DNA from 3 places in the Mesorhizobium bavaricum genome. Region 1 is predicted to be linked to each of the others. Evidence: predicted binding sites of a transcription regulator. Region 1 holds the regulator's gene; each other region holds the start of a gene.
The links. The regulator LexA, encoded in region 1, represses DNA repair genes until DNA is damaged. The targets are predictions, from matches to a motif close to TGTTCNNNNTGTGTTCNG.
Positions count from the first base shown of each region.

Region 2: AC1RZR_RS05795 (ImuA family protein) is a predicted target of LexA. The motif match lies at 1,514-1,531, and genes of this name have one in related genera.
Region 3: AC1RZR_RS28375 (PA0069 family radical SAM protein) is a predicted target of LexA. The motif match lies at 2,619-2,636, and genes of this name have one in related genera.

Region 1 is NZ_CM165566.1:4,796,587-4,801,103, forward strand. Features, by position in the region: gene kynU (kynureninase) at 1-456, opposite strand, end outside; gene AC1RZR_RS23575 (GntR family transcriptional regulator) at 617-1,354, shown strand; gene AC1RZR_RS23580 (hypothetical protein) at 1,385-1,762, opposite strand; gene lexA (transcriptional repressor LexA) at 1,725-2,462, shown strand; gene AC1RZR_RS23590 (ComEC/Rec2 family competence protein) at 2,456-4,517, opposite strand, start outside.
Region 2 is NZ_CM165566.1:1,210,331-1,214,847, forward strand. Features, by position in the region: gene AC1RZR_RS05790 (DUF6504 family protein) at 1-541, opposite strand, end outside; gene AC1RZR_RS05795 (ImuA family protein) at 483-1,490, opposite strand; gene AC1RZR_RS05800 (LysE family translocator) at 1,602-2,234, opposite strand; gene AC1RZR_RS05805 (metallopeptidase family protein) at 2,371-2,793, shown strand; gene AC1RZR_RS05810 (TetR/AcrR family transcriptional regulator) at 2,815-3,444, opposite strand; gene AC1RZR_RS05815 (hypothetical protein) at 3,610-4,290, shown strand; gene AC1RZR_RS05820 (DUF1737 domain-containing protein) at 4,277-4,483, opposite strand.
Region 3 is NZ_CM165566.1:5,789,227-5,793,743, reverse strand. Features, by position in the region: gene AC1RZR_RS28385 (F0F1 ATP synthase subunit B) at 1-465, shown strand, start outside; gene rnhB (ribonuclease HII) at 542-1,237, opposite strand; gene AC1RZR_RS28375 (PA0069 family radical SAM protein) at 1,390-2,544, opposite strand; gene AC1RZR_RS28370 (glycosyltransferase family protein) at 2,695-3,219, shown strand; gene AC1RZR_RS28365 (hypothetical protein) at 3,366-4,340, shown strand; gene AC1RZR_RS28360 (GFA family protein) at 4,347-4,517, opposite strand, start outside.

The DNA.
Region 1 (4,517 bases):
GACGCCCTCAAGCCGCAACACGGTACCTGGCCGCGTCGAGGCAACGCCTTCGGCCATATAGAGGTCGGTTGGAAAACTGTCGCCCTCGGCGACGATGACCGACCGGTCAGGCCGCATTGCAAGTGCCGCATGCAGCACCTTGTAGATGTTGATCGAGGTCGTGTCGCAGACCACCGTCTGGCCGGCCGCGGCACCGATCAGGCGTCCGAGCTGGTCGCCGAGCTCGACCGGCATGTCGAACCAGCCGGCGGTGTTCCAGGCACGGATGAGATCCTGCGCCCATTCCTGCGTCGCGGCCTTCTGGATCTCTTCGAAGACGGCGGGTGAAGCCGCGCCAAGCGAATTGCCGTCGAGGTAGATGACCCCTTCCGGCAAGACGAAACGATCGCGCATGGCACGCAGCGGATCCGCGGCATCCATCGCCTCGATTGCAGCGAGATCGAGAGTGGCATTCATGATCGACTATCCCCGCGCATGAGCGTACTCGGATGAGCATCAGGTGAAACCGTTAGCCGATCATGGGCAGTCTCCTAGGCGCTGTCAAACGTTATATATAATTTACGGAACGAGAGGTTTTCATATATAATCGTCGCCCAGGCAGTACGGATGGACGGCGATGCTGGATGACGAGCACTTCTCGAAAACGGAAGCAGCTTACAGGCTGCTGCGTCGCGATATCCTCACGACCCGCCTGAAGCCCGGCGCGCCGCTCAAGCTCAGCGCGTTGCGGAGCAGCTACGGCATTGGCTGGACCCCGTTGCGCGAGGCGCTGTCGCGGTTGGAGGCCGAGCGCCTGGTGACCGCCATCAGCAATCGTGGCTTTGCCGTCGCACCAGTCTCGCGCGTCGAGCTGGAAGATCTGTCACGCGCGAGGCTCGTGGTCGAACTGCCGCTGCTCCAGGAATCGATCGAGAAAGGCGGCCGTGAATGGGAGGATGCCGTTGTCGCGGCCCATTACCGGCTGTCGCGCTGCAAGACAGCGGTCGACGACCCGTCCGACGGCGTGGTGGACGAATGGGACGAAAAGCACGAGGCTTTCCACGCGGCACTGCTCGGCGCGGCAGCATCCCCATGGCTGCTGACCTTCCATTCCACGATCGCGGATCAACTGCGTCGCCATCACCGGTTTCTAGGCCTTGCACCAACCCTGCGAGCGGTCGCTGGCCTGCAGCATGGTTATGAGGAGGCCGTGGCGGCGTTGCGCCAGGCTGTCGCGATCGAACATCACACCGCGCTCATGGAAGCGGCGTTGGATCGCAACATCGAGCGCGCGAAAACCCTGATGATCGCCCACATCGGCTACACGTTGCATGTCTATGTCCATGCTGGCGACGGCAGCACGAACAAGCGGTAATGCAACAGGAACAGGCTAAAGCCGACTTGGTCAATTTCTCCGGCGAAGTTGGCATTTTGGCTTCGTTTCGTTCACGGCAGGCCAACCATCGGTGACGTGACCAAAGCCCTCTCGTTGAGCTTCATCTGTAACGGATGCCAAGCCCGACACAGGGTGGGCCAAAGCCATTAACCATAACATTTTCAATCGAACCAAGGCTGTGGCGGTTGCAGGCAAGCGTGGAACGCCGCACGCTACCGCGCGGCAAATGATTTCAGCCGTCTTAACAAATTCATTAAACTTTAAACGGTTGCGGAACACAACTGGAACAGATAGTGTTTGTTCTGGGTTTGTTTTTCCGATTCCGATTTCAGGTAACCTGGGGGCTGCCATGCTGACGCGCAAACAACATGAACTGCTGATGTTCATCCATGAACGCCTCAAGGAAAGCGGCATTCCGCCATCCTTCGACGAGATGAAGGAAGCGCTCGACCTCGCCTCCAAATCCGGCATCCACCGGCTGATCACGGCGCTGGAGGAGCGCGGCTTCATTCGCCGGCTGCCCAACCGGGCGCGCGCTCTGGAAGTGCTGCGGCTGCCGGACTCGATCGCGCCTGGCCTCAACGCGGCAAAAAAGTTCTCACCAAGCGTCATCCAGGGCAGCCTCGGTCAAGGCGGCCTTGGCCGGCAAATCAAACCGTCGCCTTCGCGGATGCCTTCTGCCGGCAATGACGACGACGTCGTCTCCGCCGTGTCGATCCCGGTGATGGGCCGCATCGCCGCCGGCGTGCCGATCGACGCCATCCAGCACCAGACGCATTCGATCTCGGTGCCGCCGGACATGATCATGGGCGGCGAGCACTACGCCTTGGAGGTCAAGGGCGATTCGATGATCGAGGCCGGCATCTTCGACGGCGACACGGTCATCATCCGTAACGCCGATACAGCCAGCCCGGGCGAGATCATCGTGGCGCTGGTGGATGAAGAGGAAGCGACGCTGAAGCGGTTCCGCCGCAAGGGCGCCTCGATAGCCCTCGAAGCCGCCAACCCGGCCTATGAAACCCGCATTTTCGGACCGGACAGGGTCAAGGTGCAAGGCAAGCTCGTCGGCCTGATCAGGCGCTACTGAGCAGGGCTTGCAGCCGGCTTTTCGGGTTTGCGATAGGGTGGAAGGCCCCTCGCCTCGCGCGAGAATTTGCGTTGCGTGTGCCAGGGCCGGTATGGCCTGTCCACCGCGAAGCTGACCGTTGCCGGCGTCGTCGCAGACTCCCGATCGAAGAAGACGGCGGCGCTGCCTTTGCGAGCCAGTTGTCGCTTGGTGATGACAAGCACCAGCGGATTGTGACAGGGGTCATAGGCCGTGGCGTCATTGATGACGATCAGGTCTGCGAAGCCGCAGGCCTTCCAGGCGTCCTTCCCGTCTTCGACATGCGCGATGATCACACCGGACGGATGCTTGGCGAGACAAACGCCTGACGTGCAGTAGAAAGGCGCGCCCGGCGGCAGTTCAGCGGCATCCGCTATGTCGAACTGCCCCTCTCCTTTGCTGAACACCTCCGGCACGATGATGGTTTCCGATGTCAGCGCGCGTTTCCAGTTGTCGACCGTGAATTCGTTCGGACGGGCGCGGCTGACGGCCAGCTCGCCGCCCCCGATCGGCAACGCAACCAGCCTGGCGTCCTCCGAGATCAGCACGTCCGGTGGGCGCGTATTCGAGACGGTCAACAGGCCGGCAAGCGCAAAGGGAAGGGCTGCGAGCCGCAGCCATGTCGTCGCCATCGTCGCAATGACCAAGGCAATCGCCACCAGCAGGACAGACTGCTGCGAAATCAACCCGACGGCGTCGACCGGCGAGCGCTCGGAAATCCATCCGGACATGGCGATCATCGCCGTCAGGCCCTTGCCCATCACATAAAGAAAGGGGCCGTCGGCACCGAATGGCATCGCCAGAGCACTGAGGACGGCGAAGGGCATGACTACAAGTGACACGATCGGCATGATGGCCAGATTGGCGAACAGGCTGAGCGGCGACACCCGCTGAAAATGCCAGATGGCAAACAGTGCAGTCGCGCCGCCGGCGATGATGGAGGTCATCGCAAGGCCGCCAGCCGCCAGCAGGAATTTTTGCGTGAGAAACCCAGGCAGCGATCGCCGTGGCGGCGGAGGTCTCGTCTTTCCCGCTCGATGATCCGACCACCCGGCATAGGCGCCGACAAGCGCAGCCGTCGCCGCGAACGACATCTGGAAGCTCGGGCCGGCCACTTCGTGCGGCGACACCACAATGACGGCGATCGCCGAGATCGCCAGATTGCGCATGGTCAGCGCCGCCCGATCGAACAGCACGGCAATCAGCATCACGGCCAGCATGATGAAGCTGCGCTCGGCGGCAACGACGACGCCAGAGATGATCAGGTAGGCGGCGATCGAGAAAAGTGCCGCGGCGGCCGCGTATTTCTTCACCGGTCGACGCGCGGAAAAGTCCGGAAACAGGGCGAAGGCGCCACGCAGCAAGCCCATGATTGTGCCGGCGACCAGCGCCATGTGCAGTCCGGAAATGGAGATGATGTGGTAAATGCCGGTCCTCCGCATCGCTTCGTTGATGTCATCGGGAATGCCGGCGCGCACGCCGACGATCAGCGCCGCGGCAATCTCGCCCTCGGCGCCACCGACACTGCCCCTGATATGGTCGGCGATGGCTTCGCGGGCATTTTCTATCCCCGAGGAAAGGCGGGCCGACAGCGGCATCTCGTTGCCATCGGTGGCGGCCATCTTTGGATTGCCGAGAAAGAACCCGCTGCCGCCGATGCCGGCGAAGTAGCTGTCGAAGGAGAAATCGTAGCTGCCCGGCCGTACCGGGCCTGTCGGCGGCAACAGCTTGGCGTAGCCGGCGATGAGGGAGCCGGCGGTCATCTCTGCCGGGATCTTTCGCGCCGAAAGCCGAACCCGCTCCGGCGCATAGCGCAACTTCGGCCGGGCGGTCGATGTCACATCGATGGTGAGCCGAATGCGGCCGCTCTCCATCCGGTCGAGCGAGACCACCCGCCCCGTCAGTTGAGTCGAGATTTCCGAACCCAGAATCTGCGTTCCCGCCCGCCATGTCTCGACCTTTGCGGCGAGCAAGCCCAGCGCACACAACAATGCTGCCATGAGGCACAGATGGGTTTTCGGCCAGGAACGCGAGACA
Region 2 (4,517 bases), 3.2 Mb from region 1:
AGCGGCGGGCGAGCGGCGCGCGCGGTGCCGCCATGACGGCGCCCGCCGTGCGCAGGCCGACGCTTTCCAGGCTGGTGCGGGTCGCCGGTTCGATGCGCAGTGCTGTCAGCGGCAAGGGCGCGAGCAGCGCTTCCTCCTCGCCGCCAGCGACGATGCGGTCGCCGGAAAACCGTGCCGCCGCCCAGGCCGCGCCCGGTGTCGCGGCAAGCCCGGCGCGGACATCGAAACCCTGATGGAAGAAGCGCGACAGGATGTCGTCCAGCATGGCGCGTTCGCCACCGAAAAGATGGGTGCAGCCGGTGACGTCGAGAAACAGGCCGTCCGTTGCGTCCAGCGCCACCAGCGGTGTGTAGCGGTCGCACCAGTCGGCAAGGCCTTCGAGCAGGCGACGGTCGGCCTGCGGATCGGCCTCGACGATGTCGATCGAGGGGTGCATGGCGCGCGCGTCGGCAATGCCCATGTCGCGCTTCAGGTGCAGTGCTTTAGCCCGCTCGTCGAGGGCCGAGATGCGCTGCGCGTTCCCACGGCGATGGCTGATCACCAGCGGCAGGTGATCCGACGGCCGGGAACGCCAGGACCGCCCCAGACGCTGCCGCAGGATCCTTTCCACTGCCAGATAGGGAAACCACAGGGACAGGATTCTTTGCTCTTTCCTCGCCCCTTCTTTCATCGAATCCGCGTTCATCGGGGTTCCACTCCAGTGTGAATTGTCCAGGCAGGGCCGTGCGGCTCTTGCCGATGGTGATGGTGAAGGCCGGGCGGCCGATCGAGCCGGCCAGTGGCCCGGCGATGGTGTCGCGCGGCACAGCCGGCGCCGACGCGACAATGAGACGAACCGGTGCCGCCGTCGGTTCGGGCCCGGCGGCCTGCCGCAGCAGGAACACCGGCCGGCCGGCACTCTGTGCCCTTGCATGCAGCCGGCGGGTTGCGGTCAGGTCGAGCCGCTGCGGATTGCCGCGGATCTCGAGGATGACGGCGGCGAGCGCCGTCATCTTTGCAGCCTCTTCGGCGACCCACAGCGCATCGATAAGTTTTGGCGCCTCGGAAAACAGCAATTGCTCGGGCTCGATGCCGAACGAGGCATGAAGCCCCCTGGCATAGGGAAAGCCCGCCTCGCGGAAAATCTCCGATGTGCCGATCCACAGCACCGGCAGCCCTTGTGTCCGCTTGAGGATCAGGCTTGTCAGCGACAAAGCGAAGCCGGCGACGGCTCCGGCATCGCGGGTTTCAATGCCATGGATTTCGCTCAAGGCGGCTTTCGGCAGGCCGCCGCTCAGGGCGGCATCGAGCCGCTCGACGCCGGTGGGCAGGAACGCATCCGGCAAAGCCGCGGCAACGCCGCGCCGGATGATGGTGAGATCGGCGCTGACATCGGCATCAGGGGTCGCGCCGACCGGCGCCTGCAGGCGCTCGGGTAGCGTTCCCTCGATCTTCGCGATCTGGCGGCGCAGGGCAAAAACAGTCTCCTGCGCCACGGCGGTCATCGCCATGACGGTCAGCTTCCACTCACAATTGTTCCTGTTATGTTCCTATAGATTCCAGAGGGGACCCCAAGAGTCAAGCAGAGTCATGGGGAATTTATTCCTCTACAGTCGTTTGATCTAGCGCTGGCCGCCCAAGGCCAGTCGTGCCGCAAGCCCTGCAAAGACGGTTCCCAGCAGAATCTGCGGCGCCCGCCGAAACCGCATGCGCCTCGACAAGGCCGCACCGATCCGGCTTGCGGTCAGGATGACCAGGCCATTGACCACCAGCCCGATCAGGTTGAGCACGGTCGCAAGCACCAGGATCTGTGCCGCCACCGAACCGGCCTGCGGCTGCACGAACTGCGGGAAAAGCGCCAGCACGAACAGCGCCATCTTCGGGTTGAGCAGATTGGTCAACAATCCCTGCCGGAAGATGCGGCCTTGCGAGTAGCGCGGCAGGCCAGTGACCGGTGCAAGCGCTGTTCCATCGGAGCGGAACGCCTTCCAGGCGAGATAGGCGAGGTAGGCCGCTCCGGCATAGCGGACGATGTCGTAAGCGATGGGCGCGGCAAGGAACAGTTGCGACAGGCCGAAGGCGGCGGCCAGCGCATGGCAATAGGTGCCGGTGGCGATGCCGGCATAGGTCGCAAGGCCCGAGGCGCGCCCCTGGCTGGCGCTGCGGGATGCGATCAACAGCATGTCCGGCCCCGGCGTCGCGGTCAGAGCGAGGCAAGCAATGGCGAAAAGTCCAATGATGGAAAGGTCCGGCATGAGAACTCCTGTTACATGGCCGGAACTGACCCCTACGCGATTCCTCCGCGGCGGCAAAGCACCCGAAGCCGGAATTGCCGGCATCATTTGCCGATTCCGGTGCGAAAGCCTATATGCCGGGATCAAAGGACAAAGCATGGCCCGCATCTACAAGACCCGCACCTGGCACGACGAACTCTCGCCTTCGATGGAGGAGATGGAGTTCCTTGCGCTGGAGGCTTACGCGCATCTGCCGGAGGATTTTCGCAAGCTGACCGGCGAGATCGTCATCCAGATCGCCGAATTCCCGACCGACGAAATCATGGACGACCTGTCGCTGGAAACGCCGTTCGACCTGCTCGGCCTGTTCGAGGGACGCGGCATTGCCGAACGCTGGAATCCGCAGACCGGCGAAGGTCCGAACCGCATCACGCTCTACCGCCGCGCCATCCTCGACTACTGGTCCGAGAACGAGGAGACGCTGGGCGACATCGTCACCCACGTGCTGATCCACGAGATCGGCCACCATTTCGGTCTCTCGGATGACGATATGGAGAAGATCGAAGAGGCGGCCGAGTAAACTAATTCCTACGTCGGGCCATCATTTCCCAATGAGTGTCACGAAATGCTTTAGTACGTTCTGCGCAGTCTGCTCTTCAGTATGTCCGGCCACTGCCCATTGCGCAAAGTGTCCATCAATGTACATGCGTGCGAGCCCGTAGACGAGCGCCCTCGCGGCAATCTGGGTCTCTGTTATGTCGTCTGACCGGAGCATGTTTCGTCGCTGCGCTTCTGCCATCGACCCTTCCATTAGCGAACGTACCGCTTCGTTATCGTGACGCAGCGACTCCGAACTATCCCAATCAATAAGACTGCGTGTCGAGATGATCTGGAAATGGGTGGGGTTTCGAATTGCCCAGCGCAAATAGGCGATTCCAACAGCGGCAAAGCGCTCAATCGGGTCGTCCGTCGCAACGTTCTCGACTGCATTCGTAATCTCCGAGCGGAATCGGCTCATTGCCTGCTCTGCGACAGCCGTCATCAATGCGGTCTTGTTGCTGAAGTGGCGGAATGGGGCGCCGGGGGAAACGCCGGCACGCTTCGCGGCTTCGCGCACGCTCACATTGTCGGGGCCACCTTCCTCGACTAGTTGAACCGCGGCATCGATCAGCGTGTCGCGCAAATTGCCATGGTGGTAGCTGGGGCGGCCAGTCGTCTTGGCTTTTGCCATCTCATTCCCTTCGTTCCGTTGACTTCACGCGTCTGTAGCATGATTTCGCGATTTATGTAATCATTGTTTACATCTCTGAGGAGACCATGTAAGCAGTGATTACAGATGGGATCGGAACAGGCCTGCGGTCTTCGCGGCTCCCGAATTCCCGATGAGGAGATGAACATGCTCGCCAGAACCGCCGAACCCCGCCGTCCGCAATCGGTCATTTCGAAGAGTCCAGCCGAAGAACCTCAGCACGAGGAGAATTTCGCGATTGTTCAGTCGAGCGCGGCTGTGCCCAGCGTCACGCTTTATCGGCTTGCCTCCGTCGCAGGGATGGGAAGCGCGCTTATTCTTCTGGTCAACGCGGCTAAACGCAGCTCGCTCATCGCGACCACCGATCTGACGCAACTTCTCGCACCAGTCGCCGAGATATTGGCGCTTGGTCTTGTCATAGGCTTGTTTCTTGCGTTTGGCCGGCGCGCGGGCTTGTTCGGCACTATCGCGTTTGTCATCAACTTCGTTGCATTGGCAAGCTTGGTAGGCGTGGAAGTGGTGATCAATCTCATATTTTCGAAACTTCCGCTGACGACCATCATCGACCTGCGAGCCGGGCCGCTCGGACTGGCTCTGGTCGTCAGTTCGGTTCTTTTTCTGCTTGGAACGCTCGCGTTTGTAATCTCTCTTGTCGTTGCAAGAGGCGTGCCGCGCATTCCTCTCGCCCTCTATTTCATTGGCGCGGCGCCTATCGCGCTCCGTGCGTTCGTGCCGGAGTGGGCTCTTGACCTGGGCTTGGTAACGCTTGCGGCAGCGATCGCCTGGCTGGCGGGGTGGTTGTGGATGCGAGCGCCTACCAGTCGCTGAGCTTGGTGTCGGGCCCGTATTCCTGACCGTCGATATCCTTGACCACGGCCTGGCCGCAGCGCATCGTTTTGGCTTTCTTGTCGTAGGCATAGGTCGGCGAGCCGAACAGGTGCCAGCCCTTGTTCAGCGCCGCCGTCACCTTGTGGCAGAAGCTGGCATCGTCCGGGCCAGTGAGAAAGCGGTAGAGTTTCATGTCTCAAGTCCTGTCGTATGTGCGCCCATAGCCC
Region 3 (4,517 bases), 990 kb from region 1:
TGGGCCACGATAGCCCTCTTCATCTTCCTCGGTGTTGCCGTCTACATCAAGGTGCCGGGCATGATTGCCAAGGCACTCGATGCCCGCGCCGACAGGATCAGCAATGAACTGGATGAAGCGCGCCGGCTGCGCGAGGAGGCCCAGCAATTGCTCGGCCAGTATCAGAAGAAGCGCAAGGAAGCCGAGCAGGAGGCCGCCGACATCGTCGCCGCTGCCAAGCGCGAGGCCGACATGCTTGCCGCCGATGCGCACAAGAAGACCGAGGACTATGTTACCAGGCGCACCGCGCTTGCCGAACAGAAGATCGGCCAAGCCGAACGTGACGCCATCAGCGAAGTCCGCGCCAGCGCCGTCGACATCGCCGTCGAGGCCGCGCGCACGCTGCTCGCCGGCAAGATCGACGCCAAGGCGGGTGCTGACCTGTTCAAGGCATCGCTGGTGGATGTGAAGTCCAAGCTCAACTGAGCTCTCTTATCCCGAGCAAAGTATCGAAGCCGCCCGGGAAACCTGGCGGCTTTTTTGTTGCGGGCAAACCATCCGATCAATCCAGGCCGGCAAGGCTCTCTTCTTCCGCCACTTCCGTCCCGCCAAGCCTGAACGGCGCGAAGGACACGCGGTGCAGTCGCGCCACTGGACCATGCACCTCGATTGCCGTGCGATGGCGGGCCGTGGCGTAGCCCATGTGGACCTCGAAGCCGTAGCGGTCGTGATGGTTGCCGCAGCCGCACATCATGCGGTCGCGCATCACCTTGGCGACGATCGACGCGGCGGCGATCGATTGCGAGCGCTGGTCGCCTTTGATCAGCGCGCGGCCGGCGCAAGGCAGCCCCGGCGGCACGTCGCGCCCGTCGGCCAGCGCGAGCTTCGGCTGAACCGACAAGCCGATCACCGCACGGCGCATCGCCTCAAGGCTGGCCTTGAGGATGTTGCTGCCGTCGATGCCCTCGGCACTTATGGATGCCATCGACACACCCAGTGCAGAGCCGAGAATTCGCACGAACAGCGCTTCGCGTTGCAGGTGGCTGAGGCGTTTGGAATCGTCGAGCCCATCCGGAATGTTGGCGGGGTCGAGCACCACTGCGGCGGCGACCACCGGCCCGGCCAGGGGACCACGTCCGGCCTCGTCCATTCCCGCCACCGGCCACAGACCGTCGGCCATCGCCTTCGTCTCGAAGGAGAAGTCGGGTTTCTCGATGATCTCAAAGAGAAGCGGAGAATCGGAACGCGCGCGAGCCATGTTGCGGCGAGGTTCGCATCGGCTCCGATTCTCCGCAAGTCCCTCCGGGTCGGGTGGGGCGCCGGACCGGGAGGGCACCGTCTGCAGGCCGGGGCAGGCCGGACGGGATTCTTGTGCTGCGTCAGATCAATCCGCCGCAGGAAACTGCATTTTCAAAGCAGCGTCAGTTGCACCTGGTCTTTTCCGGCGGCAACGAACTGGTCGGTCCGAAGCGTGCGCCGCTCGACGTTGAGGCCGAGCCGCTTGGCGGTGATCTCGAAGCGCCGGCCGATCTGCCAGGCATAGGGACCGGCGCCCTTCATGCGCTTGCCCCATTCCGAATCGTAGTCCTTGCCGTCGCGCATCGAGCGGATCAGCGACATCACGTGACGGTAGCGGTCGGGATAGTGACGCAGCAGCCAGTCCTTGAAGATGGGACTGACCTCCAGCGGCAGGCGAAGTATGACATAACCCGCCTCGCGTGCGCCGGCGGCGCGCGCCGAATCCAGAATGCGTTCCATCTCCTGGTCGGTCAGGCCGGGAATGATCGGCGCGACCATGACCGAAGCCGGAATGCCGGCATCCGAAAGCTGTCGGATGGCTTCCAGCCGCTTGGTCGGCGTCGAGGCACGGGGCTCCATCGTCCTGGCCAGCATGCGATCGAGCGTCGTCACCGACAGCGCCACCTTGGCCAGCCCGCGCTCGGCCATGCGCGACAGGATATCGATGTCACGTGTCACCAAAGCGGACTTGGTGACGATGCCGACCGGATGACCGCGCGCTTCCAGCACTTCGAGGATCTCGCGCATGATCCGGTATTGTTTCTCGATCGGCTGGTAGGGATCGGTGTTGGTGCCGATGGCGATGGTGCGCGGCTGGTAGCCATCCTTCGACAGTTCCTTGTCGAGCAAGCGCGCCGCATCCGGCTTGGCGAACAGCTTCGATTCGAAATCGAGACCCGGCGACAGGCCCATGAAACTGTGTGTCGGCCGCGCGAAGCAGTAGACACAGCCATGCTCGCAGCCGCGATAGGGGTTGATCGAACGGTCGAAGGAGATGTCCGGCGATTCGTTGCGGGTGATGATGGTGCGCGGCTTCTCGACCTGCACTTCGGTCTTGAAGGGCGGCAGTTCCTCCAGCGAATTCCAGCCATCATCGAAGACATGCCGGCTGACCGGCTCGAACCGGCCGGACGGATTGATGCCCGCCGACCTGCCGCGATTGCGGTCCGGACGGACACGCATGCCACTCTGCTCGATCATCGCATTGGCCATCTCGGCTCTTCCTGCCCCGAAAGCTGCAATGTCGGCGCGCACGATCTGTTCCATCTTCGCCCGCTCCCAAGGACTGTCCATGTTGTGTCGAATCGTTCTGTTCATGAAATTATTCCTATTTAGTCGATGAGAACAAAGCAAGAACTTTTTGGGGTGCATTGCAAAAACTGGCGCTGCGTTCGGCTTTCCGCTATTCGGCTAATGATGCTCAGTGTTCTGATCGAGACCCGCAATGACGAGGAGGGCCTAGCCCGTACGCTCGGCTCGCTGATTGGCGGCGCGGTCGAGGGCGTGGTGCGTGACGTCATCGTCTGTGACACGGGTTCCACCGACCAGACGCATCGAGTTGCCGAGCATGCCGGCTGTCAGTACGTGACCGGCGGTATCGCTGTCGGCATCCGCCAGGCCAAGGGCGACTGGCTGCTGCTTCTGGAGCCGGGCGCGCGGCTGGTGGAAGGCTGGATCGACGCGGTTGTTGCCCACACGGCGAGGCAGACCATGGCGGCGCGGTTCTCGCGGGCGCGCGGCAGCCGGACACCGTTCCTGGCCCGGATCTTTTCGGGAAACCGCGCCTTGGCCGACGGGTTGGTGATTCGCAAGCAGCAGGCCGCGGCAGCGGCCAAGAGTGGCGGAAGCGCCGAGGCCATCGCACGCGGCCTTGCGACAAAGCGGCTCGAGGCCGAAATCTGGGTGGCGCCGCCGAAGCAAGAGCACCGCTCGCCGACGTGATTTTTTGCAGCTGCTCTGTCCATTGTGCATTGCACAAAATCTGATGCGGGGTTAGCTTCCCGTTCAGGCGGGTGAATGGGTTTGGGTCATGCCGAGTGGTGAGCACCCGATGCGGCATCGGTGTCGCCCTCATAGCCGAGGACCCAATGAATCTTTCAACCCCCGACAAATCCGGCACGGCCAGTCTCGAGGCTATTGCGCGCAACGGCAGCCTGCTGCGGCGCATCGCCGTGCGTATTCCGACCTATCTGACGGACCTGCGCGAAAACCCCGCCTGGCTGCCGATGTTCGTGCTGGCGCGCACGATGCCTGGGCGCCGGGTGCATTGGCTCGGCGCAAAACGTGCCCGTCCGGCCGACAATGCGGGGGATACGATGTTTGCCGGCGTCGACCGCCAAGCAGTGGTCGACGCGCTGCGTTCCGACGGGCTGTTTTCAGGCCTGGTCCTGCCGCCGGCGATCCACGAAGAGATCTCGGATTTCGCCCGGCGTACGCCTTGCTTCGGCAATTTCGACCGCCGTCTCGAATTCATGCCGGGTGAACATGCCGAGGCCGAGAAGCGCTTTGGCCGCTCGCTGCTCAGCGGGCATTTTTTCGAGCGCATCCTCGACTGCCAGGCGGCACTCGCCATCCAGCGCGATCCGCTGCTTCTCGACATCGCCGCGCACTATCTCGGCGGCCAGGCGAAACTGATCACGACGCGCGTCTGGTGGAGTTTTCCGACCGGTTCAGCTTCGGACGCCGACAAGAACCTTGCCTCGCTCGGCAAGTATCATTTCGACCTCGACGACTGGCGCATGCTGAAATTCTTCTTCTACCTCAAGCCGGTCGACGCCGACACCGGTCCGCATGTCTATGTCCGGGGCAGCCACAAGCGCCGCAGCCTCAAGCACCAGCTCACCCTGCTGGTCGGCCATCCTGCGCAAGAGGTTCTGGATGTCTATGGCGAGCAGAGCCCGGTGACGCTGACCGGCGACGCCGGCCTCGGCTTCGTCGAGGACCCGTTCGGCTTCCACATGGGCACCGTGCCGGCGCGTACGCCGCGCCTGATGATGGAAGTCGGCTTCGGCGTGTCGCCGCCGTCACGCCGGCGCTTTCATGGCGAGCCGGTCATCCGTTGAAGGGAACTATCCGAAGCACATTTGGACAGGCATCCAGCGAGCGCGGCGTCTGGCCTGGCGCTGCTCTCTGCTTTCGGCATCGAAGGCGACGGACACCGGTTCCCGATTGAACCGCTCTCGGTCGTCCAGGGCGTTGATGATGACGACCGCCCTGGCGTCGTCATCATCCCCTGCGAT